Regions from separate parts of the Shewanella algidipiscicola genome, predicted to be linked through region 2. Evidence: predicted binding sites of a transcription regulator. Region 2 holds the regulator's gene; each other region holds the start of a gene.
The links. Region 2 encodes sigma-54, which starts transcription at its own class of promoters, with help from an activator protein. Its sites were predicted from a motif close to GTTGGCACGNNNNTNGNNT; they were not measured.
Positions count from the first base shown of each region.

Region 1 (5,902 bases), 760 kb from region 2:
AAATTTTAATGAGGTGATTTATGTCATTTAACATTGCATTGAGTGGTATCTCCGCGGCCCAAAAAGATCTTAATACCACGGCGAACAATATTGCCAACGTCAATACGGTTGGTTTTAAAGAGTCTCGCGCTGAGTTTGCCGACGTGTACGCCAACTCCATTTTTACTAACAGCAAAACGGCAGTGGGTGGTGGTGTGAACACATCACAAGTGGCGCAGCAGTTCCATCAGGGGAGCATGCAAATTACCAGTAACGCCCTTGATATGGCGATTAATGGCGGTGGTTTTTTTGTGACCTCATCAGAAGTGGGCTCACAAGATATGTCTTATACTCGCGCTGGTGCGTTTAAAGTGGATGAAAATAACTACCTAGTTAACTCATCGGGTAACTTCTTGCAGACATTTCCAGTCGATAAAGGCGGTAACTCAACATCGGTGAGTTTAACCACCACCAAGCCAGTGAAAATTCCCGATACGGCAGGTCAGCCACAGAAAACTAATGATGTGGGTATTCAGATGAACCTTAATGCCGCTGAAGAGACGCTCGATCCTGCTAATTTTGACCCGACTAAGCCTGAGACATTTAATCGATCGACATCGGTAACCATATATGACTCATTAGGTGAGCCACAAATTTTGACGACTTACTTTGTCCGCCCACCCGAAGCGGCGCACAATGGTGAGAGTAATTGGGTGGCGTTTTATGCCGTCGATGGTAAACAGGTCGATATTGCTGGCCCTGTAGCGACTTATGGGCGTGATACTACAGGTGATGGTACTGCCGATGCTACGGGTAACGCAGAAAATGCCAGCGGTTGGAAAGGTTCGGTATTGTCCTTTAATGACACAGGTACTTATACCGGCAGCGATCCTGCAGTGATACAGACCGAAGAACTCGGTGTTGGCGGGGCTAATGTATTAGGCCCTGGTACTGACGGCACGCAAACCTTGACAGTCAACTTTAATAATCCAACGCAATATTCATCGGCTTTTGAGGTGACAGAGCTGAGCCAAGATGGCACCACAGTTGGCCGTTTAACCAATGTTGAAGTGGGTGCCGATGGGCTGATCAATGCCAGTTACAGTAACGGCTCTACGGTTGCGTTAGCCCGCGTGGCATTGGCACGTTTTTCAAATGAGCAAGGCTTAACTCAGGTGGGTAATACGTCGTGGAAAGCCAGTTTAGATTCTGGTCCAGCGTTAGCTGGTGAGGCCAATAGTGGTACGTTTGGTGGTATTCGCTCGTCAGCACTGGAACAATCCAACGTTGATTTGACCACTGAATTGGTTGATTTAATCTCTGCACAACGTAACTTCCAGGCTAACTCTCGTACCTTAGAGATTAATAATACGTTGCAACAAACGGTACTTCAGATCCGTTAATCATTGACTCGGGTTAAGTGTGTTGCCGCCACGGCAACGCACTGCCGCTTTTAGCTGAAGTTCTCCTCTTCCCACATTATTTACCTTCGCATCCCATTGATCTTCCACTCCCATTGATACTATCCGTTGGCACGATGATTGCTTGATACTGTAATACGACAGTTTTAGTTGAAACATTGACGGAGCAGCAAGTGGATAAATTACTTTATGTCGCCATGAGTGGCGCCAAGCAGAATATGCATTCGCTGGCGGTACGTGCGAACAACCTTGCTAATGCTAATACCGATGGTTTTAAGTCAGACTTAGAGCAAGCTCGATCCATGCAGGCCTTTGGTGAGGGCTTGCCGACACGGGTGTTTTCGATGACAGAAAGCCCATCGGCTAACTTTGCCAGCGGACCGTTAAAAACCACTGGCCGTGATCTGGATGTTGCCGTAAAAGGCGATGGTTGGATTGCCGTACAGGGGGCTGACGGTGGCGAAGCCTATACTCGCTCTGGCAGTTTAAGCATAGATAACACTGGGTTGCTGCGAAACGACCGTGGTAATCCCATTATGGGGGATGCCGGCCCTATCGTATTGCCGCTGCCTATCGAAAAAGTCGAAATCGCCCAAGATGGCATTATTTCGGTGCGCCCTTTAGGGGCGACAGCGGAAGTGATTGAAGAGGTTGGGCGGATCAAGCTCGTTAACCCAGGTAACCAAAATTTAATGCGTGGAGAAGATGGCTTGTTCCGTCAAATCTCTGGCGAAATCGCACCTGCCAATGCGCAGGTGTTTGTAGAGAGTGGCGCCGTTGAGGGCAGTAATGTGAATGCTGTCGATGAAATGGTGTCGTTAATCGATTTGCAGCGTCAGTTTGAGATGCAGGTCAAGATGATGAAAACGGCCGAAGAGATGGATCAAGCCTCTTCGACATTAATGCGCATTAGTTAGGAGATAGATTATGCATCCCGCGTTATGGATCAGTAAAACAGGCTTAGATGCTCAACAAACCGATATTTCGGTTATCTCTAACAACGTGGCTAATGCGAGCACCATTGGCTACAAGAAAAGCCGCGCCGTATTTGAAGACTTGCTTTATCAAACAGTTAACCAAGCTGGTGGCATCAGTGCCTCTAACACCAAATTGCCCAATGGCCTGAATATCGGTGCGGGTACCAAAGTGGTGGCGACGCAAAAGATGTTCACCCAAGGCAACATGCTAACCACGGATAACTCACTCGATTTAATGATTGAAGGCCCCGGCTTTTTTGAAGTGCAGATGCCAGATGGCACCGCGGCCTATACGCGTAATGGCCAGTTCACCCTAGATGATACTGGTCAAATCGTTACCCCAGGCTCAGGTTATGTGTTGCAGCCGGCGATCACCATTCCAGATGACGCCACCAGTATCACAGTGTCGGCAGAAGGGGAGGTCTCGGTAAAAACCCCGGGTGCGGCCGAAAACCAAGTGGTGGGCCAGTTAGCCATGTCCGATTTTATTAATCCAAGTGGGTTAGATCCTATGGGGCAAAACCTCTACACCGAAACTGGCGCGAGCGGTGCACCGATTCAAGGAACGGCCTCTTTAGATGGCATGGGCGCGATTCGTCAAGGTGCATTGGAAACCTCTAACGTCAATGTTACCGAAGAGCTGGTTAACTTAATTGAGAGTCAGCGAATTTATGAGATGAACTCCAAAGTGATCTCAGCCGTCGATCAGATGTTGTCTTACGTTAACCAGAATTTGTAGAGGCTTAATATGACTAAGTATCTCATATTGGTGGCTGCCATCGCCTTAGCGGGGTGTAGCTCAACTAGCAATAATAAGCCGATTGCTGACGACCCCTATTATGCGCCTGTTTACCCAGAAGCCCCACCAACCAAGGTGGCAGCAACAGGGTCTATGTATCAAGACAGTCAGGCATCGGGATTGTATTCCGATATCAAAGCATTAAAAGTGGGCGACATCATCACGGTGATTTTGCAAGAGTCGACCCAAGCGTCCAAGAGCGCTAATAATGAGATTAAAAAAGGCTCAGATCTTAGTCTCGACCCCATTTATGCGGGTGGTGGTAATGTCACCATCAAGGGCGTACCTATCGATTTACGCTATAAAGACAGCTTTAACACTAAGCGAGAGTCAGACGCCGATCAGAGCAACAGCCTGTCAGGCAGTATCTCGGCCAATGTGATGCAGGTGCTCAATAATGGCAACTTGGTGATCCGCGGTGAGAAATGGATCACCATTAATAACGGCGATGAATTTGTGCGAGTGACCGGCATTGTACGTTCGCAAGATATTCGTCCCGACAACACGATTGACTCGCAGCGCGTTGCTAATGCGCGTATTCAATACAGTGGGACAGGCACCTTTGCCGATGCACAAAAAGTGGGTTGGTTAGGGAAGTTTTTCATGAGTGATTGGTGGCCTTTTTAGGAAGTAATATCATGAAAGTTAGAATTATTTTACTTTGTGCTCTGACCCTGTTTTCTTCAATAAGCTTTGCCCAGCGCATAAAAGACATTGCCAATGTGCAAGGGGTGAGAGATAACCAACTCATTGGTTATGGTCTCGTGGTCGGTTTGCCCGGTACCGGTGAAAAGACCCGTTATACCGAGCAGACATTTAAAACCATGCTGAAAAATTTCGGCATTAATCTACCGGATAACTTTAGACCCAAGATTAAAAACGTCGCGGTGGTTGCCGTGCACGCTAATATGCCGCCCTTTATTAAGCCGGGGCAAACCTTAGATGTTACGGTATCGAGCTTAGGTGAAGCTAAAAGCCTACGCGGCGGCACCCTAATACAAACCTTTCTAAAAGGAGTCGATGGTAATGTTTACGCCATCGCTCAGGGCAGCATGGTCGTCAGTGGCTTTAGTGCCGAAGGACTCGATGGCTCAAAAGTGATCCAAAATACCCCAACCGTTGGGCGTATTCCCAATGGCGCGATTGTTGAACGCACGGTGGCGACCCCATTTTCAACAGGCGATCATCTGACCTTTAACTTACGCCGTGCCGATTTCTCAACGGCTAAGCGTTTAGCCGATGCCATCAATGGCTTACTTGGTCCAGGCATGGCCCGAGCGCTTGATGCCGCTTCGGTACAAGTGAGTGCACCGCGTGATGTGTCACAAAGGGTGTCATTTTTAGCCACGCTGGAAAATATCAACGTTGAGCCCGCATCTGAGTCGGCCAAGGTTATCGTTAATTCTCGCACCGGCACCATAGTTGTAGGAGCAGACGTGCGTTTGTTGCCTGCCGCAGTCACCCACGGTGGTTTGACGGTCACTATTGCTGAGGCGACCCAAGTGTCACAGCCCAACCCCTTAGCGGGTGGCGAAACTGTCGTCACCAGTAACAGCACTATCGATGTGTCTGAAGAAGATAACCGTATGTTTTTGTTTAACCCAGGTACCACCCTCGACGAACTCGTTAGGGCGGTTAACTTGGTTGGCGCGGCGCCATCGGATGTACTGGCAATTCTCGAAGCGTTAAAAGTGGCAGGCGCTTTGCATGGAGAGCTTATCATCATCTAATTTTTGTCGGGTTGACTATGGAAAAGCTGTCACATTCATCGCACTTTATGGACATCGGGGGGCTAGACTCCCTGCGTGCCAAAGCACAAAAAGATGATAAGTCAGCTCTGAAGGAAGTGGCGCAGCAGTTTGAGGGGATCTTCGTGCAAATGCTGATGCAGAGCATGCGCGACGCCAATGCAGTGTTTGAATCCGACAGCCCGATGAACAGCCAATACACTAAGTTTTACGAGCAGATGCACGATCAGCAGATGTCGGTTAACCTCTCCGACAAAGGCATGTTAGGCCTAGCCGACTTGATGGTGCAGCAGCTCGATCCTACGGCCAGTGCTTATACCCCAGCGTCAGTATTACGTGGCGGCATGCAGCAGCCTATTTCATCTAGCGTCAATATGACGGCACAGCATGTAAGCCAATCTAAGGTTTCAGCGACTCAAACTCCCTCTTTACCCGAGGCACTCGACGAGGTTGTCAGCGGCAAAGTGTTGCCATCGGCGGCGCCCATAAATGGCTTCAGTAGCCGTGATGAGTTTGTTAGTACGCTATATCCCCATGCTAAAGCGGCAGCACAATCCCTTGGCACCACGCCAGAGGTACTCATTGCCCAGTCGGCACTCGAGACTGGTTGGGGACAAAAAATGGTGCGCACCGCACAGGGTGAGCCCAGTCATAACCTATTTAATATTAAGGCCGACAAGCGCTGGCAAGGCGATAAAGCAGGCGTGAGTACCTTGGAGTTTGAACAAGGTGTTGCGGTTAAACAACGGGCCGATTTTCGCGTATATGACGGCATAAAGCAGAGTTTCGATGATTTTGTGTCATTTATATCTGAAGGGCCACGTTATCAAGCGGCCATGGATAAGGCGGCCGATCCTGCTGCGTTTGTACAAGCCCTGCAAGATGCCGGTTATGCAACCGATCCACATTACGCTGACAAAGTGATCAAGGTGATGCAATCGGTAACCAAAGGGCTGGGTTCAGCCATATCGGGAGTAA
Region 1 is NZ_OXJV01000001.1:945,927-951,828, reverse strand. Features, by position in the region: gene flgE (flagellar hook protein FlgE) at 21-1,382, shown strand; gene flgF (flagellar basal-body rod protein FlgF) at 1,574-2,317, shown strand; gene flgG (flagellar basal-body rod protein FlgG) at 2,328-3,116, shown strand; gene flgH (flagellar basal body L-ring protein FlgH) at 3,126-3,803, shown strand; gene DN599_RS04285 (flagellar basal body P-ring protein FlgI) at 3,815-4,906, shown strand; gene flgJ (flagellar assembly peptidoglycan hydrolase FlgJ) at 4,924-5,902, shown strand, end outside.
Region 1: flgF (flagellar basal-body rod protein FlgF) is a predicted target of sigma-54. The motif match lies at 1,508-1,526, and genes of this name have one in related genera.

Region 2 (5,902 bases):
GGCGGTGTCTTCTGGGTATGACAGTGCCTGTTCGACTCGCGCCCTATCTTGGCTGCGCATCGACTGCAGTACTTGATTGAATACGCTGTCTGGCAGACTGCGCAGTATGTAGGCCAGATCGTCGGTATCCATATTTTCGGCGGCTTTAGCTACGCGCTCAGGACTCATCTGGCTAATAAATTGATCTTTGAGCTCTTCACTGAGTTCATCGAGAATCTCACCCGTATGGGCTTGATCGATAAGTTGCCATAATACTTGTCGCGCACGCGGTGGAGAAGACTCTAAAATAAAGGCGATATCTGAGGCCGCCATGTCGTGCAGCATACTGCGTACATGGACAAACATGCCACTGCTTAGGGCTTGCGTTAGCTGCTGTAAACGTTGATCTGTAGTTTCATTATCTAACACTTCGATCGGCATGGCTTCCCCTTGAAAAATAGCGCGACAACATAGGTTATTGGCTAAGTAACCTGAACTCGGGATAATTATAGAATGATATGAGCCGTTTAGGCTCGAGGCGGGGCGATTATACGGCTTCTTCGAATTTTGCGTCAATCAGTGCGCTAATGGCATCGAGTGCCGCTTGCGCATCTTGGCCTTCACTGGTGACGGTAATGGTTTTACCAAAGCCGGTTTCTAACATTAATAGCCCCAACACACTGGCGGCAGAGGCTTGCTTATCCCCCTGAATTAAGGTGACCTGGGCATCAAACTGAGCGGCTAATACCGCCAGTTTGGTAGCGGCACGCGCATGCAGTCCCAGTTTGTTGCAGATGGTTAGTTGACGCTCAAGCTTGCTCATGCTGCAGTTCTCTGTGGCGCGCCTGGACCTTATGCTTACCTTTATTAAACAGTTTGGCCAGTTGATCGGTCACATACACGGAACGATGTTGACCACCAGTACACCCAATGGCGATAGTTAAGTAGCTACGGTTATTGCGCTCAAGGTGCGGTAGCCAAGTTTCGAGCAGATTCTCTATCTGCCAAATAAACTTGTTCACTAGCGGCTGTTGGCTTAAAAACTGTTGTACTGGTTGGTCGAGACCTGTCAGCGGGCGTAACTCTGATTCCCAGTGAGGGTTGGGCAGAAAACGCACGTCAAACATAAAGTCAGCTTCACTTGGCATGCCATATTTAAAACCAAACGACTCAAAATTAATCACTAACTCCTTGTCCACGGTGCCCAGTAAGATCTCGCGTACTTTATCGCTTAAATCATAGATGTTAAGCGTCGAAGTATCTATGTAGTGATCGACCATCTTGGAGATAGGCTCGAGTATTTTGCCTTCAAGCTGTATCGCCTCTTTAAGGGAGACTTTTGAGCGTGATAGTGGATGCAACCTACGGGTTTCACTGTAGCGTTTGAGCAATACATCGTCAGAAGAGTTTAGAAAGAAACTCAGTAATTCGGTATCTTTAGGAAGATTCGCTAGCTGCTTTTCAAGCTGGATATCTTCGCTGGGCATGTTGCGCACATCGACGCTAATCGCAACAAGTTCATTTCTACCTTTAAGCTGACTGAGCAGCGAGTCCATCATCTGCAGTGGCAGATTGTCGACACAGTAATAGCCCAGATCTTCCAGTACCCTAAGGACTACCGATTTTCCTGAGCCTGAGCGCCCAGATACCATTACCAATTTCATTGGGTGATCACCTGATACAGTTCTGCTTCGTCGTGGGTTTTTCTTAGCTGTTTGATGATAGCTTTATCACTTAATTTCTCTGCCATCGCGGCGAGAGTGCTAAGGTGTTGCTCGCATTGCTCTGCGGGAACCAGTAATGCAAAGAGGATATCGACCGGCTGATTATCAATTGCATCGAATGCAATTGGCTCCGCACATTTAATCAATACGGCGACGGGTTTCTCAATATTCGTCAGCCGTCCGTGAGGGATCGCGATACCATTGCCTATACCTGTGCTGCCCATTTTCTCTCTCGCCAAAAGGCTTTCAAAAATCTCTTGAGAGGAAAGGGTGGGGTACTGGACAGCGGCCAAGTCGCTGATAAGTTCCAGTACCTTTTTCTTACTGCCCGGAGTGGCGCAGGTTGTGCACTCCGGCCGCAGGATGGTACTAAGTTCCATCGTTAATGTTTTGTTAGCTTCTCTTTATGTTTAATGACCTGACGATCTAATTTATCGATCAGGGAATCTATCGCGGCATACATATCCGCGTGCTCTGATGTTGCAAATATTTCTCCACCACTAAGATGTAACTTTGCTTCAACTTTTTGCATCAATTTTTCGACATTTAATATCACGTGGACATTATTGATCTGATCGAAATGCCGTTCAAGCTTTGTAAACTTTTCTTCAACATAGTTGCGCAGAGATTGGGTGATCTCAATGTGGTGCCCAGTCAGATTTATTTGCATAAAGTGATTCCTCCGGTTTCCAGTTGTTGATTATAAGCTTTTACGTTGATTTGACGGCGGTATAAACATCGCCTCACGATATTTTGCTATCGTGCGTCTAGCGACTTGAATACCTTGCTCGGCTAACAGTTGTGCCATTTTACTGTCACTTAAGGGTTTCTTTTGATTTTCTGCGGCGACTAGCTTCTTAATAAAAGCGCGGATCGCAGTAGAAGAGCATTCGCCACCATCGTCGGTCCCAACATGGCTGGAGAAAAAGTATTTTAGCTCAAAAATCCCTCTTGGCGTGTGCATATACTTTTGGGTGGTGACCCGCGAGATGGTAGATTCATGCATTTCGACCGCTTCGGCAATATCATTAAGCACCATAGGTTTCATCGCTTCTTCACCAAACTCGAAAAACCCTTGCTGGAAATCGACAATGCAGTTGGTGACCTTGAGTAAGGTATCGTTGCGGCTCTCTAAACTTTTTAGAAACCATTTAGCTTCTTGCAGGTGACCACGAATAAACTGGCCATCGGCTTGGTTTTTGGTGCTGCGTGCCATTGAGGCATAATGTTGGTTTACATTAATCTTAGGCATACTATCGGGATTAAGCTCGACTACCCAGCGACCTTTTTTCTTGCTAACTGTGACATCGGGGATCACGTATTCATCACGACTGGCGGTAATGGCCAGCCCTGGGCGTGGATTAAGAGTTTGAATCAGCGCTATGGCCTCGCGTAGTTCATCTTCTTTCAGTTTGGTCTTACGCATCAATAGGCGAAAATCTCGCCCGGCAATCAGATCTAAGTAATCACGGATCAAGAGCCTGGCATTGTCGATATGCGGGGTGTCGGAGCTGTATTGGGCCAGTTGGATCATCAGGCATTCGCTGAGGTCTCTGGCAGCGATCCCGATAGGATCGAAATGTTGTATCCGCTTTAATACCGCTTCAATTTCATCGAGCTCGATTTCAGGATCGCCCATGGCTTCAAGAATATCGTCGCAAGTCTGCGTCAAGTAACCTCGCTCGTCTATGGCGTCAATGATGGCGGTGGCGATAGCGAGGTCGTTGTCAGAGAAGGGGGTGAGGTTTTTTTGCCATTCGAGGTGCTCATACAGGCCTTCGCTGGTTTCCCCTTGAAATGGCATGTCATCGTCGCGCATCGCACCAGAGCTGGAGTTAGGTGATGCGGTATAGACCTCATCCCATGTAGTGTCGACGGGCAGCTCATCGGGCATAGAGTCTTGGTTGAGCGCATCGGAGGTTTCTAAGCTCGAATTGTCTTCACTAGAGTCGACTTGCCGTTGCTCATTGTAATCGGTGTCGAAGTTGTCATTACGCTCTTGTTCTGAGTCGATATTGGCGCCTTCTTGCTCCTCGTCTAACTCGAGTAGAGGGTTAGACTCTAGTGCTTGCTGGATCTCTTGCTGCAGCTCCAATGACGACAGTTGTAACAAGCGGATAGCTTGTTGCAACTGGGGCGTCATGGTTAAATGCTGACCCATTTTGAGCTGAAGTGACGCTTTCATCGTACTGCTATTCCCTTGTTTCTAATTCTAAAGTGAGAAAGCTGCCTCCGGTATTAAACCGCTAAGGCGAATGATCTACTTACTAAGGTAAAAACGGTTTCGCCTTTACCTTGAGCGCTAATAACGTTAACTATAGCTTGAATTGTTCCCCTAAGTACACCGCTCGAACTTGTTGGTTATCTAAGATCTCTGCGGGTGTTCCCTCGGCAATCAAGTTGCCGTGGCTGACAATATAGGCTTTCTCACACACATCCAATGTTTCCCGTACGTTGTGGTCGGTGATCAATACCCCAAGGCCACGGTTTTTCAACTGCTCAATAATTTTTTTGATGTCGATAACTGAAATGGGATCGACCCCAGCGAAGGGTTCGTCGAGCAAAATAAACTTAGGGTTGGCGGCTAATGCTCGGGCGATTTCGACGCGTCGACGTTCACCCCCTGACAGTGCCATCCCCTGACTATCGCGGATGTGGGTGATATGAAACTCTTCTAGCAGATGCTCCAACTCCTCTTCGCGCGCATCGTTATTGAGCTCGCGCCGGGTTTGTAATACCGCCATAATATTATCGCGCACCGATAATTTACGGAAAATACTGGCTTCTTGCGGTAGATAGCCAATTCCTTTGCGAGCGCGCAGATGCATAGGATCTAGGGTGAGATCATCATCATCAATAAAAATGCGCCCCTTGTCACTCTGCACCAGACCAACAACCATGTAAAAGGTCGTGGTTTTACCGGCGCCATTAGGGCCCAATAAGCCGACAATCTGCCCTGTACGCACGGTTAAGCTGACATCTTGTACCACGGCGCGGCTCTTATAGCTTTTGGCTAAATTAACCGCTTTTAGCGTCATCTCTGTCATTACTGTTCCTGCTTGGGCTGTTCTTGGGGCTGACTGTTGCTGTTGTCTTGGTAATTTTCAGGCTGAATGATGGTGATCACGCGATCGCTACCTGTGCTTTCGGCTATCAACTGTTGCTGTTCTATGTTGTAGCGAATTTGATTACCCGTGACTTGGCTACCTTCTTGTTCGAGGGTGGCATTGCCGATAAGGGTTAAGGTGCGAGTCGACAGTTCGTAGCGGATCTCATTGGCGCTGGCTGACGCAGGGCGGCCGTTTTCCATCACCTGTGTGTAGGTTGCTGGCTTACCTGTGGCCACTAAGATTTTGCCACTACTATTTTCTTTGGTAAACGCACGTAATTCATCCGCCAAAATTTTAATCGAGCCCTGAGTTACCTCAACTGGGCCATTAAAGATAATCTGATTATTTTTAATATCAGCTTCTTGGCTCGCGGCTGAAATCTTAACCTCTTGCAGCAGGTCAGTTTCATTCGCCGCACTCTGCAAGCTCACCATGGTTAACAGGCCTGCAAGAATAAGATTATTTAGTTTCATATGTTCCTTCTACCTGGCTCGTCAGTCGTACTTTTTGTGCATTGAGATCAGCATATAAGCCTTTGCCAGTAATTAAAAAATCGTTACCGGTGATCCGAATGGTTCGATCGGATGTCATGATCATGGTGTTGAGATCCAACTCCATATAGTTAGTTTCTATGGTTTGGATGGGCTCTTCAGGGCTAATGGCGTCAATAATGACATTATTTTCTAAGATGACTCTGCCACTGTCTTTGTCTAATGTACCCCTAGCCGAGCGTAACCGCCACTGTGCATCGCCGTTATCGGGATAGACCAGATAGATGGGCTGGGTAAAATAGGTGATATTACGCTCGGCATAGTGTTCCATATGGCTAGCCGAGACGCGGCTATTAAGCTTACCTTGCTCGTCGTATTGCACACTATTGATGTTGTTAATCACATAATCTGGACGATCGGACGCGTCGAGCAGCAATGCTTGTGAGCCGTGCTTGGACTGTACCTGCCAATAGAGTATTAAAGCGGTACCAAAAAACGCGATAATCGCCAGGGTGACTCTGTTCATATGCTCATACCGTGGGCCGAGTCAAACTTATCTTGGCTCAGCAAAATCAGGTCGGTTAATTCACGTAGCGCG
Region 2 is NZ_OXJV01000001.1:184,401-190,302, forward strand. Features, by position in the region: gene mgtE (magnesium transporter) at 1-420, opposite strand, end outside; gene DN599_RS00820 (HPr family phosphocarrier protein) at 527-802, opposite strand; gene rapZ (RNase adapter RapZ) at 789-1,643, opposite strand; gene ptsN (PTS IIA-like nitrogen regulatory protein PtsN) at 1,640-2,083, opposite strand; gene hpf (ribosome hibernation promoting factor) at 2,086-2,373, opposite strand; gene DN599_RS00840 (RNA polymerase factor sigma-54) at 2,404-3,888, opposite strand; gene lptB (LPS export ABC transporter ATP-binding protein) at 4,019-4,750, opposite strand; gene lptA (lipopolysaccharide transport periplasmic protein LptA) at 4,750-5,286, opposite strand; gene lptC (LPS export ABC transporter periplasmic protein LptC) at 5,273-5,830, opposite strand; gene kdsC (3-deoxy-manno-octulosonate-8-phosphatase KdsC) at 5,827-5,902, opposite strand, start outside.

Region 3 (5,902 bases), on a different contig from region 2:
TTAACCACGCAGTGAAACACCTAACCATGACTATAGCTCAATCGTAAGCTCAACTGATTATGCTATTTTACCTAAAAAGAAAAAGGCGCACTAAAAAGTGCGCCTAATATACTTTTGTTAGCCTTCCTGCTATCAAAATGCTCCCTGCTTCATCCTTAATGCTACAGCGTCCTGCTGACTCCAACCAGTCCTTTAACGTCCTAGTTGTCTCTCCTTAGATCAGTTATTCCATTAACTGAGGCACCCATTCCCTTGAATATTTATGCGTCCTGCAAGACAATCCTTGTACCAAAGACTTAAGTCGTTATTCCTTGTGGCAACATCCAATGTCACTAGAGTCAATCCTGACTCTTTCCAATACTTTATTCCAAGTACTTCATCCTGAAGTGTCTTAAAGTATGACTTAAGTAAAATCCATAAAGTAATAAGAGTATAATCATAACTGTCGAAGAATGGACTATGAGCAAAACAATCATAATTCCTAGGCTAAATCCTACCCACAAACAAAAACAGTAAGATATTGTTTTATAATGAAACAAACTAAATAACAGTAATGAAACACTCAATTTAAAAGTGAATAACGCACATCATTGTGAGAGATCTCTTACATATGCATGAGAGATCAGGTGCTATCCGCCATTAACCGCCAAATGAATTGAACAAGATGTTTCACTCATAGCAACAGCTAAAGCCACTACTCCCGCTGATTTGGCTTAAACCAGAATAACCCTATTACCCACTGCGTAAACATCAGCTAATCAGCCAAAAAACTGTATATTGGGTGAGTAAACATGACGGGACTATTATGCTCAAAAACATAGTGCCCTAGCCAAGCTGGAGCATAGCCCACAATAGGGAGCAGTAATAACAAGCAAACGTTACCCAATGAGATTGCTAAGGCAATGAATAGTAATACCAAACTACTGCCAACATAGTGCAGTGCACGACACATAGGATGCTGATGTTGTGATACATAAAACGAGTAAAAATCGCTAAAACGGCGCATAGGTTTATTCACTTTCTGCGCTGCGATAAAATAATAACTCGCCCTCTACATCATCAATGATCAGACTCTCTATGGCTGCGAATCCGAGTTTGGCAAATAGATGAGCATGCTTATCTTCAGTCACAAATACGCCAATACCATCAAGCTCTGGTTGTTCATCACACCAACTCACCACAGCCTGTATTAGGCGGGCTCCTAAGCCTTTATTTTGCTCTATTGGCGTCAATGCAATAAATTGCAAAATACCACAATGAGTACTAGGTAGCAGTTCTAATATTGAAGCTTCTTTGTTCATTAATGCTTGGGTCGAATGCCAACCAGTACTGATCAACATTTTTAATCGCCAATGCCAATAACGTGCCTCTCCCAACGGAACTTGCTGGGTTACAATACAGGCTAATCCAATCAACCTTTGGTCATCAAACAGACCAATTAAAGCTTGCTCTTCTTGCCATAAACTATGAAGTTCTTCACGAATTGCTCCGCGTAATTTTTGTTCATATTGGGCTTTATTACCTTGGTGCAGTGCCGCAATAAAGAAAGCGTCATCATGGTAGGCGTTGTACAAAATAGAGGCCGCTATACGCAGATCTTCAGCGGTTAAATATACAGCCTTCTTATAGTCATTATGGGCCGGCTCAGAAGCTTTATTGTTCATGACTGAATGTCCACATTTGCGATCAATACACTTAATGTAACAAAATTGTTAATTCGAGCAAACCCTAATATTTAATGGCTTCATAGTGATTTTCCTATAGTGATTAATTAAACCTTTCTCTACACAAAGCGTTGACTACTTGTCCTATGTTAGTAACTTAATCATTTTGATCCATACTCAATAGCAGTGACTTATTTTGTTTACAAGGGGCAAAAAATGGATATCACCACACCCAATCTCAATAGTTTATTTGCACAGTTAGGGTTACCTAATAGCGATCAGGCGATAGCAGACTTTATTGCGCAACACAAAATGGCAGACAATACCCATATTGCAAACGCCGACTTTTGGAATCAATCTCAACGCCATTTTATTAAAGAATCTCTCGAAGAAGATGCGCAGTGGACAGAGGTGATCGATCAATTAGACGCCCAGTTAAGAGCATAAACTTGCAGATTAAAGAGGAGAAAAAGCTTGGCTCGATATCGCATTAACGAGCCAAGTATCTAATCGCCGTCATGGCCTTTATCATTGCACCATATAACATAGCGAGCTCAAGATAATTAATCCTTTAACTGAGCAGCCACGCTTAGCTTAGAGGTTATCATAGGCCGCATTACCCCAACCAATCACTTGGTTATTGGCTAAGACAATCGGCGTACATTCTTCTTTAGTCGTGGTGCCATCTTCTTTGGTGCGCTGGGTACGATAATAAAGTACGGTAACCTCTCGATCTTGTTTAATATACGCCTCATTGAAATCAGCCGTGCCCATGAGAGTGATCACCTGCTCTCTATCCATCCCAATGGTTAACTTCGACAAATTAGCCCTATTTTTAGCTTGTGTGACTTGCCAACTCTGACCCTTATCCCAGCTGGCGTCTTCGTCACCAATATTGATCACACAACCTGACATTCCAATGGTTGATGCTGTCAAAATAATCAAACTCAGTAATTTTGTTTTCACTTTAACTCCCTGTTTATCTATTATAATCAGCATTGTTTACAGCAAAGTACATGCCATAGCGCTATCCATTTGAATAGTAATGACTTTTATTTATTCGACTATTTAGATGAATACAAAAATTGCTAAAAAGTAAGGAATTTCACTCATCATGACTCCGATCGAACAAGTCCTTGCAGTGGCGAAAGCGATTGTCGATTCTGGCAAGACTCCAAGCCTAGCACTGATAAAATCTAAGCTGGGAAATTCACTGCCTATGCCGGTGTTCATACAAGGCATACAGCGCTTTAAGGCGTTATCTAAGGAAGAAGTGGCGGCGCTTGATGCAAGCTATCGCCTGCCCGTCGTGCTAGAGCAGTCCACCGGTGCCGAGACCGCCTTAGCCCAATTGCAACAACAAGTACATGCCTTAACACAACAGCAACAGGAGTTAATCAATAGGATCTCCGCCCTCGAAGCCAAATTAACACAGCGAGATCACCATTAATGCACGTCGTGGAATTAAGATTTGAATGCTTCGATAACACCACCATCACCGCGGCAGAACAGGCTATCAATGGGCTTCTCGAAGCTTACCGTGCTAACGGCCAAGTCCTTGGGCGCGAATTTGCCGTGGCATTTAATGACGGGGAGTTTCGCGTACGTCTGCTGATGCCAGAAAAAAGCAGCCTAGCAAAACGCTATAACAGCCCATGGGTCGAGCACGCCCTAGGCAAGCTGACCGAAGCAAAACTGTTGCACCCTCGCGAAAAATATATCGGCCAAGATATCAATTCAGAAGTGACCAGTACAGAGACACCGAGTTGGCAGCTAATTTACACCAGTTACGTGCATATGTGCTCCCCACTTCGCAACGGTGATACCCTGCAACCTATTCCGCTATACCAGATCCCAGCCACCTTTAATGGCGATCATAAGCGGATCATTAAATGGCAAACCGAATGGCAAGCCTGTGATGAACTGCAGATGGCTGCGGCCACCAAAGCCGAATTTGCAGCACTTGAAGAGTTAACCTCGAGTGGCAGCGACCTGTTTAGACGAGGTTGGGATCTGCGCGGCCGCGTCGAGTACCTAACACACATCCCAACCTACTATTACTTATATCGCGTTGGGGGCGAAAGTTTAGCGTCTGAGCAACAACGGCCATGCCCGCGCTGTGGCAATCAAGACTGGTTACTCGATGAGCCCTTACTAGATATGTTCCACTTTCGGTGTGATGACTGCCGCATTGTCTCTAACATCTCATGGGATCACCTTTAACTATTAATTGAGTGAACTCCCTCCAACAGGCTCATCAACGGGGCATACATTGATGAGCCAGATTGACTCAGTTGTACTGTTAGCCAGCAACGTAAACCTTTAGCTTTTACCTCTGAGGTTAGCCCACATGGTTTTAATCCGCTGCCATATACCGGGATGCTCAAGCTCGGGCAGAGACTCTTCGACATGCTTAACCGGCGGGCATACTCTGGGAGATAACGCGTCGATAAACTCATTTAAACTCTCGGCTAACTGTTGATGTGGCACCTGTCCAGGGATCTCTAGCCAGACACTGCCATCATTATTATCGACCACCAACATCTGATCGCCTTCATTAAGCACGCCAATAAACCAAGTTGGGCTCTGCTTAAGTTTTTGCTTCATCATCAAATGGCCAATCAAGTTTTGCTGTAAATATTCAAAATCTTGATGATTCCACACCTGCAGTAGCTCACCCTGCCCCCAGGCAGAGTCAAACATTAACGGCGCCGCATAGTAAGCCCCATAAAAGGCATTGATGCTGTGATGCAGTCCCAGCTCTAAGGCATGTTCAATATTATTAAAGCCTGCGGGTGATTGCCGCTCAACAGCCTGCCAACGCACAGCAACCTCAGGACGCTTCAATACATCGGCTTTATCTTCGCTTAAAATACACTCAGAATCCTCCCCTTGAGGGTAATATCTAGGCGGTTCAGCTAGCTTTTCAATATAACTTTGGTGGTAAACGTCAAAAAAATTATCTAAAGCAGGTAAAGAAGACACTTAGCAGCAGTCCAAAATGTGAGTATAATGTATGGCTATTTTGACATGGAAATCCACTCGATGACACCAGTTCATGACCCATACAGTGATGCTCCCGCCCTTGCTGAATTAACCTTAGGCAAATCGACGGGCTATCAAGCACAGTACGATGCCAGCTTATTACAGGGCGTGCCGCGCAAACTTAATCGTGATGCCATTGGTTTAAGCGATCAATTGCCATTTCATGGGGCCGATATTTGGACAGGTTATGAACTTTCATGGCTCAATGCCAAAGGTAAACCTATGGTTGCCATTGCCGAGTTCAGCCTAGATGTGAATAGCGCCAATTTAATCGAATCTAAGTCGTTCAAGCTGTATCTCAATAGCTTTAACCAGACTAAATTCAATAGCATTGAACAGGTGCAGCAGACACTAACAGACGATCTTTGCGCATGTGCTCAAGGAGAAATCTCGGTTAAAGTTATCGAGCCAAAGCACTTTGGCAGCCAAAGAATCGTCGAGCTACCCGGTACCTGCATCGATGATTTAGATATCGAAGTCGATGACTATCACTTTAGCAGCGATTACCTTATCGACAGCACCGATGACAAAAGTATTGTCGCAGAAACCTTGACCTCAAACTTGCTCAAGTCCAACTGTTTAATCACCTCACAACCGGACTGGGGCACTGTGATGATTCGCTATCAAGGCCCTAAGATTGATCGTGAAAAACTGCTGCGTTATTTGATTTCGTTTCGTCAACACAACGAGTTTCATGAACAGTGCGTCGAGCGTATTTTTGTGGATCTCAAAAAGTTATGCCACTGCGCTAAATTAACCGTTTATGCTCGCTATACTCGCCGAGGAGGACTCGACATTAACCCTTATCGCAGTGAATTTGAAAATCCACCCGAGAGCCATCGCCTCGCGCGCCAATAGTCACTTAGGCGTTTGCTAACAAAGCGACAAGCTAATAGAGACAACTTGTAACACAATGATTTATAACATCAATATTATAAAAAGCCCGTACGCCTAACGGGCTTTTTTATTGCACCGCTCAAGTACACTCGGCCCCCAGACAGGCACAATCATTAGCGACAGAATTCACTCACATAGCCAATGTCATCGCACTGACACACAGACTCCCCCAAGATAACCAACCTAGCAATAATGTAATAATTGCAGCACATTCAACTGCATTGCCCGTAGCGTCAGTTTATCTTCGTCCTCAGGTTTAGCTTCTTGAGTCTCGGCGCGCTCAAGGCTCAATGCAA
Region 3 is NZ_OXJV01000019.1:157,644-163,545, reverse strand. Features, by position in the region: gene DN599_RS16035 (Mpo1-like protein) at 755-1,006, opposite strand; gene DN599_RS16030 (GNAT family N-acetyltransferase) at 1,011-1,664, opposite strand; gene DN599_RS16025 (DUF2789 domain-containing protein) at 1,881-2,111, shown strand; gene DN599_RS16020 (DUF3192 domain-containing protein) at 2,259-2,663, opposite strand; gene DN599_RS16015 (hypothetical protein) at 2,779-3,114, shown strand; gene DN599_RS16010 (Zn-ribbon-containing protein) at 3,114-3,887, shown strand; gene syd (SecY-interacting protein) at 3,987-4,649, opposite strand; gene queF (NADPH-dependent 7-cyano-7-deazaguanine reductase QueF) at 4,710-5,567, shown strand; gene DN599_RS15995 (4'-phosphopantetheinyl transferase family protein) at 5,790-5,902, opposite strand, start outside.
Region 3: DN599_RS16020 (DUF3192 domain-containing protein) is a predicted target of sigma-54. The motif match lies at 2,670-2,688, and genes of this name have one in related genera.

Region 4 (5,902 bases), 770 kb from region 2:
AGCTTGTGGTCAATAGCCGCATTGTGAATGTAACCAATAATCGTGTGGTATCAGTTGCGTCGGCGAGTGTCACCTTGGCTGAATTGCCTGGTTATCTTAGGGCGTCTGAGCGGGTGGAGTCTAAGCAAGGCTTGTTGATCCGTCACAGCACGCAGGGGCAGGGTAACATGCAAATGGTAGGAGAGATGCAATGAGAGTCTGGTTAATGGCATTACTGCTAACACTAAGCGGCTGCGCTTCTCAAGATAGATATATTCAGTGGGAAACAGAAGCGCCTGAGCAGTTTCCTAAGTTAACCGCTATCGGCTATGCCCCCTTAGCGACACAACCGGCCAAAGAGCAATCGCAGCGCGTGTTAATGGCGATGCAAGCATCCAAAATCGCAGCTTATCGCGAGTTGGCTGAGCAGGTGTACGGCCAGCAGTTGTCGGCCTCGAGCCAAGTTAGGGATTGGATGTTGTCTGATGATAATATTCAAGCGTCGGTGACCGGGGTCATTCGTGGTGCCAGAGTGGTTAAGAGTTACCCTGTGGGTGAACACTATGTGACTGAGCTGGAACTTGATTTTTCTCAAGTGTGGGCTTTGTACCAACAGCAACATCGTCCGCAAAAAGTGAAGCAAGTGACTTATTTTTAAATAGAGCTTCCTCTGCAACAGGACTCCATTATTAAAGCCTCTATTTCAGAGGCTTTTTTTGTGTCTGTTGTCAGCGGTTCCTGCATAGGAAACGCATGAAACTGGTGAGATAGGCGCTGATATAACTCAGCATTATAGAGTGCTGTCGTTAATCAAATAGAGCGCTATAGTGCATCAAAAGAGCCAAGCAACAGATAGGATGAGGTAGTGCTATGGACACAGTCGTCAGAGATATTAAGAATTGGGTAGAACGCTATAGACACTCATTGTCGAACCTGATGCCACAATGAGTGTCTGCTGTAATATTAGCGTAACAAGAATCCGTCTACGCTTTAAGGTTATTGCCTAAGGTCGAAATTGTTGAGGTTTTACCTTTACCATCGTAGGTAAGGCTGGATGCGTTTCGACTGGCTTGCAAGGCTTGAGAAAAGCGATTGATACTGGCCATGCTGTGTTCGATTAATGTCGCATTTTGCGCGTTAAGCGTCTTACATTGGGCTAACACTTGTTTGGTAATTTCGACTAATTTTTGTAGCTTAGCATCGCTACTGAGTTTTCCGCTGTCAGGGTGCTCTGATAATCGTACATCGACTGCTTTGATCTCATCTAACAACTTAGCTTTATCTGTCGCTAGGTTTAGCAACTCATCGGCACTTTGTGCGATAAGCGCCACTTTCTCCGCTTCGATAAGGCGTTTTAAGTCGTTTAATAACGTATGTTGATTAGCGATGATGTCGATTATTGAGTTCATAACAGCTTAATTAAGATCCTTTAGTTCATTTTCAAACTGCGCAATATTACTGGCCAGTTTGTCGGCATCAATTTTGTAGCGACCTTCAGCAATGGCCGCTTTGATCTGTTCGACTTTTTTAGTGTCGATTTCAGGTAAGCTGTTCAATTTGGCTTGGGCACTTTGCAGTTGCTGCGCCTGAGGCGTTATCGATACCGAGTCACTTTTTACGGTTTTAGCCATAGTGGTTTCGGGCGATACGGCCTGGTTTTTTGCCGATGACTTATCGGTTGTCGGCGTGGCGACTCGATTGTTAGTGCTTGTATTTATATGCTTTATATCTATAGCCATAATAGGTTCCAACGTTACTTAGTGAGATCAACATAACTGTATATCGGCGTTCACTGTTAAAGCTTTAGGAGAATTTGCTGGTGATCAATAAAAAATGCCCATCGAGTGGGTCATGTGGTACTACATCCTAACCTCAACCGCGCCGACCCCGATAACGTTTGCATCTACCATTTTCTGTGAGTTACTGTTTCTAACCTGAATTCTATCGCCTAAGTTACCATCACGTAAGGCCTCACCGATAGTTTTTATCTCAAAATTGGCCGTGCGGGCAAAAATAGACACCATGTCGCCTTTGCATACAAAGCAAAGGTTACTGCTAAACAGGGTTTGATTGGCGGCAATTCTACGTTTTACTCGGGTACCTGTGACCTGTGCGGGATCATCAAATTGTTGGCCACGTAAATTACTCTGCTCGACATAGGCGAGCGTCACCTGCTCCGCGTCAATTAGCTCGCCTGGCCCCAAGGTTTGTGTGGCCACAACCACAGGGTAAAGAATGTCGACTCTTACCGATATGTAAATTTGCCAAGGGTATTGTAGCTCTGGGGTTTCGCAACTGACTTTAACTGTGTTATTACGGCCTATTGCGCGATCGCTGGCGACCTCAACGCTTAGCGCTGAACTGCAAGCAGGTGGGCTGACTCTGGTGTCTAAGCTTTGCGGCGTAATATTGACCCTTGCATCACTTGGGGCTTCAATTTTATTTTCAATTGCCGCTATAGCTAATCGTGATATCGTCGATAAAGAGGGTACACTTGGCTCATCTGCACCGAAACTTGGGCAAGAGAAGAGTAAAGCGATGAAAAAGTACACAGTATTTACTTTCATAATGATTAGACTAGCTTGAACGGCCAGATTGCACCTATACTTCGTTGTGGCCCGTACCTTTAGACATTTTTTTCATAGAAATTAGTGTCATAAATTTGACGAGTTTGGGCCTGGTTATCATTCAAATTTATTAAAGCAATTAGCATGCCTATACTTATAGTAACTATGGGTGGGGAAGCTTTCACAAGGCAAAGGCATTATGTCGAGTATTCTTGATTCAGTAAATAAACGCACTCAACTCGTGGGGCAAAACCGCTTAGAGCTTCTCCTGTTCAAATTAAACGGTCGGCAACGATTTGGTATTAACGTGTTTAAAGTTAAAGAGGTGCTACAGTGCCCTCCATTAACCGCGTTACCAAAGCTAAATCCAGTGGTTAGAGGTGTCGCTCATATTCGTGGCAAGACGATCTCTGTGATTGATTTAAGCGCAGCGACGGGTGGTCGCCCGATTGAAAACACCGACGAGTGTTTTATTATCATTTCTGAATATAATCGCAGCGTACAGGGGTTCTTAGTTAAATCTGTTGAGCGCATCATCAATATGAACTGGGAAGCCATCATGCCACCACCGCAAGGTGCGGGGCGGTATTCTTACTTAACTGCCGTCACCGAGATTGAAGGTGAGCTGGTTGAGATCCTTGATGTGGAGAAAATCCTCGATGAGATCTCACCCGTTAAGACGCAGATAAGCCAAGAAATGGATGATAAGTTAACCATAGATAGAGACCGCCACTATCATATTATGGTGATTGATGATTCAACGGTTGCACGAAAGCAAATAATTAGGGCGCTTGAGTCATTAAACCTGCAAATCGATACCGCTAAAGATGGCCGTGATGCTCTCAACCAATTAGAGGCGATGGCGGAAAATATGGATAATGTGGCTCATGAGCTCCCATTAATTATTTCTGATATTGAGATGCCAGAGATGGATGGCTACACCTTAACTGCAGAGATTAGGGATAACCCTAAGCTTAAAGATATTAAGGTGGTGCTTCATACTTCACTCAGTGGTGTATTCAATCAGGCCATGGTCGAAAAAGTGGGCGCCAATGATTTTATCGCTAAGTTTAATCCAGATGAACTGGCGGCCGCGGTGAATAAGCACCTTAGTTTGTAAATTGAGCGTCGTCATACAAGCTCCTAACTTTGAGTAGTTTATGCTTGTCTCAGTAGGTTCGCTAATGTATAACGCTTGGCTGTTTAATACTTGCTATAGTAGTGTATGTTGTAGCCTGTTTTATTTTTTGAGATTGGGATATCTAGGTGCCGAATAAATCACTTGCAGAAGCTGAGTACAACCAATTTAGATTATTTCTGGAACAACACAGCGGGATCGTGCTGGGTGAAAATAAGCAGTATTTAGTTCGTAGTCGCTTGGCACCATTAATGGGGAAATATAACCTTCCGTCATTATCAGAGGTGGTCAAACATTCGATGAAGCCGACGGAGCGGCAGTTAAGGGCTGAGGTTATCGATGCGATGACCACTAATGAAACCTTATGGTTTAGGGATCGTTATCCGTTCGAGTTGCTCGCAAATAACTTGTTGCCTGAGTACACTCGTTTGGGGCGTCCACTTAAAATATGGTCGGCGGCGTGCTCATCAGGGCAAGAGCCTTATTCGTTAGCTATGACGATTTTAGAATATCAACAGCGTAAACCAGGGGCATTACCGGGTGGCGCATCGATATTGGCCACCGATTTATCACCATCTATGTTAGACAGGTGTAAAGCGGCGCAATATGATAACTTGGCGCTGGCAAGGGGCTTATCTGATGAGCGTAAGCGGCAGTTTTTTGCTCCGACCATACCAGGCTCTATGGTTGTCAAAGACAATGTAAAGCGTTTAGTTAATTTCAGAGCCCATAATTTGCTTGAAAGTTATACCTTACTGGGTAAGTTTGACATTATATTTTGTCGCAATGTACTCATCTACTTTGCGCCTGAGGCAAAGGCCAAAATATTGCGGCAATTTGCTGCCGCTTTGAACCCCAAAGGGATCTTATTTCTTGGCGCTTCGGAGTCGATTGCCGGATTAACTGAAGAGTTTGAGATGGTGCGCTGTAATCCTGGCATCTATTATCAAAAACGTGGTTAGTCTTTACCGCCTGATTTAACTAAAATGCCAGCAATAAGCTGGCATTTTTTATCTTTATGTTTTTTTATTAACCACTTCCTTCTCTTTCTCTCTTGTTTGGCATAACAATTGCTTTGTTGTTGGTATCTGTATGAGGAGGCAATTTTATGGCGATTAGTTTTGATAAAGCATTAGGTGTGCATCAATTCACCTTGGGTGTGCGTTCAACGCGTGCGCAGGTTATCTCATCTAATATTGCCAATGCCGATACTCCTCATTATAAAGCCAAAGATCTCGATTTCGATAAGGCATTGCAAGCCGCTCGCAGTCGGCAAGGGGGGTTAGCCATGAGTCGCAGTGATGAGCGTCATTTCGATTTAGCGGCCTTAAGCCAACAACATGTAAGTTATCGCGTGCCCAATCAGCCCGATACTGGTGATGGCAATACTGTCGATATTCAGCAAGAGCAGTCTGAGTTTATGCAAAATGCCTTAGAGTATCAGATGTCGTTAGGGTTTCTTGACAGTAAGTTTGCTGGATTGAAAAAAGCACTTAAAGGAAATTAATGATGAGCTTATTTAATATCTTTGATGTTTCTGGATCAGGTATGTCGGCGCAATCGATCCGCCTCAATACCACGGCAAGTAACATTGCCAATGCCGACTCGGTTTCCAGTAGCATCGACCAGACTTACCGTGCTCGTCATCCTGTATTTGAAGCGGAAATGGCCAAAGCCAGTCATCAACAGCAAACCTCACAGTCGGTTAAAGTGGCGGGCATTGTCGAAAGTGATAAGCCGCTGCAGAAAGAATACTCTCCTGATCACCCGTTGGCAGATGCCGATGGTTTTATTTACAAACCCAATGTGAATGTGATGGAGGAGATGGCTAACATGATCTCTGCATCGCGCTCTTACCAAATGAACGTACAAGTTGCTGAAGCGGCCAAGTCTATGCTGCAACAGACTTTACGAATCGGCAAATCTTAGGAGGTAATTAGTGAGCCTCATTAACCCGTTAAGCAGCCAGTCACCCCTTAGCAGCGATAAGCAAAGTGGGCAGATCACGCCGCAATCAAACAGCAGATCGAGTGCCGTCACCGAATCTACGGGAAATCCGTTTCTAGACAGTATTCGTTTGCCTGAGGAATCCACGATTCCTGAGGCAAATAACCAAGAGCTGACTCAAGATGATTTTTTCTCTTTATTGAGCCAACAATTGTCGATGCAAGATCCATTTAAGCCTGTAGATAATGACCAGATGATTGCGCAGATGGCT
Region 4 is NZ_OXJV01000001.1:952,375-958,276, reverse strand. Features, by position in the region: gene DN599_RS04355 (FlgO family outer membrane protein) at 1-194, shown strand, start outside; gene DN599_RS04350 (LPP20 family lipoprotein) at 191-637, shown strand; gene DN599_RS04345 (flagella synthesis protein FlgN) at 963-1,388, opposite strand; gene flgM (flagellar biosynthesis anti-sigma factor FlgM) at 1,395-1,718, opposite strand; gene flgA (flagellar basal body P-ring formation chaperone FlgA) at 1,839-2,546, opposite strand; gene DN599_RS04330 (chemotaxis protein CheV) at 2,746-3,666, shown strand; gene DN599_RS04325 (CheR family methyltransferase) at 3,813-4,646, shown strand; gene flgB (flagellar basal body rod protein FlgB) at 4,793-5,191, shown strand; gene flgC (flagellar basal body rod protein FlgC) at 5,194-5,613, shown strand; gene flgD (flagellar hook assembly protein FlgD) at 5,687-5,902, shown strand, end outside.
Region 4: flgB (flagellar basal body rod protein FlgB) is a predicted target of sigma-54. The motif match lies at 4,742-4,760, and genes of this name have one in related genera.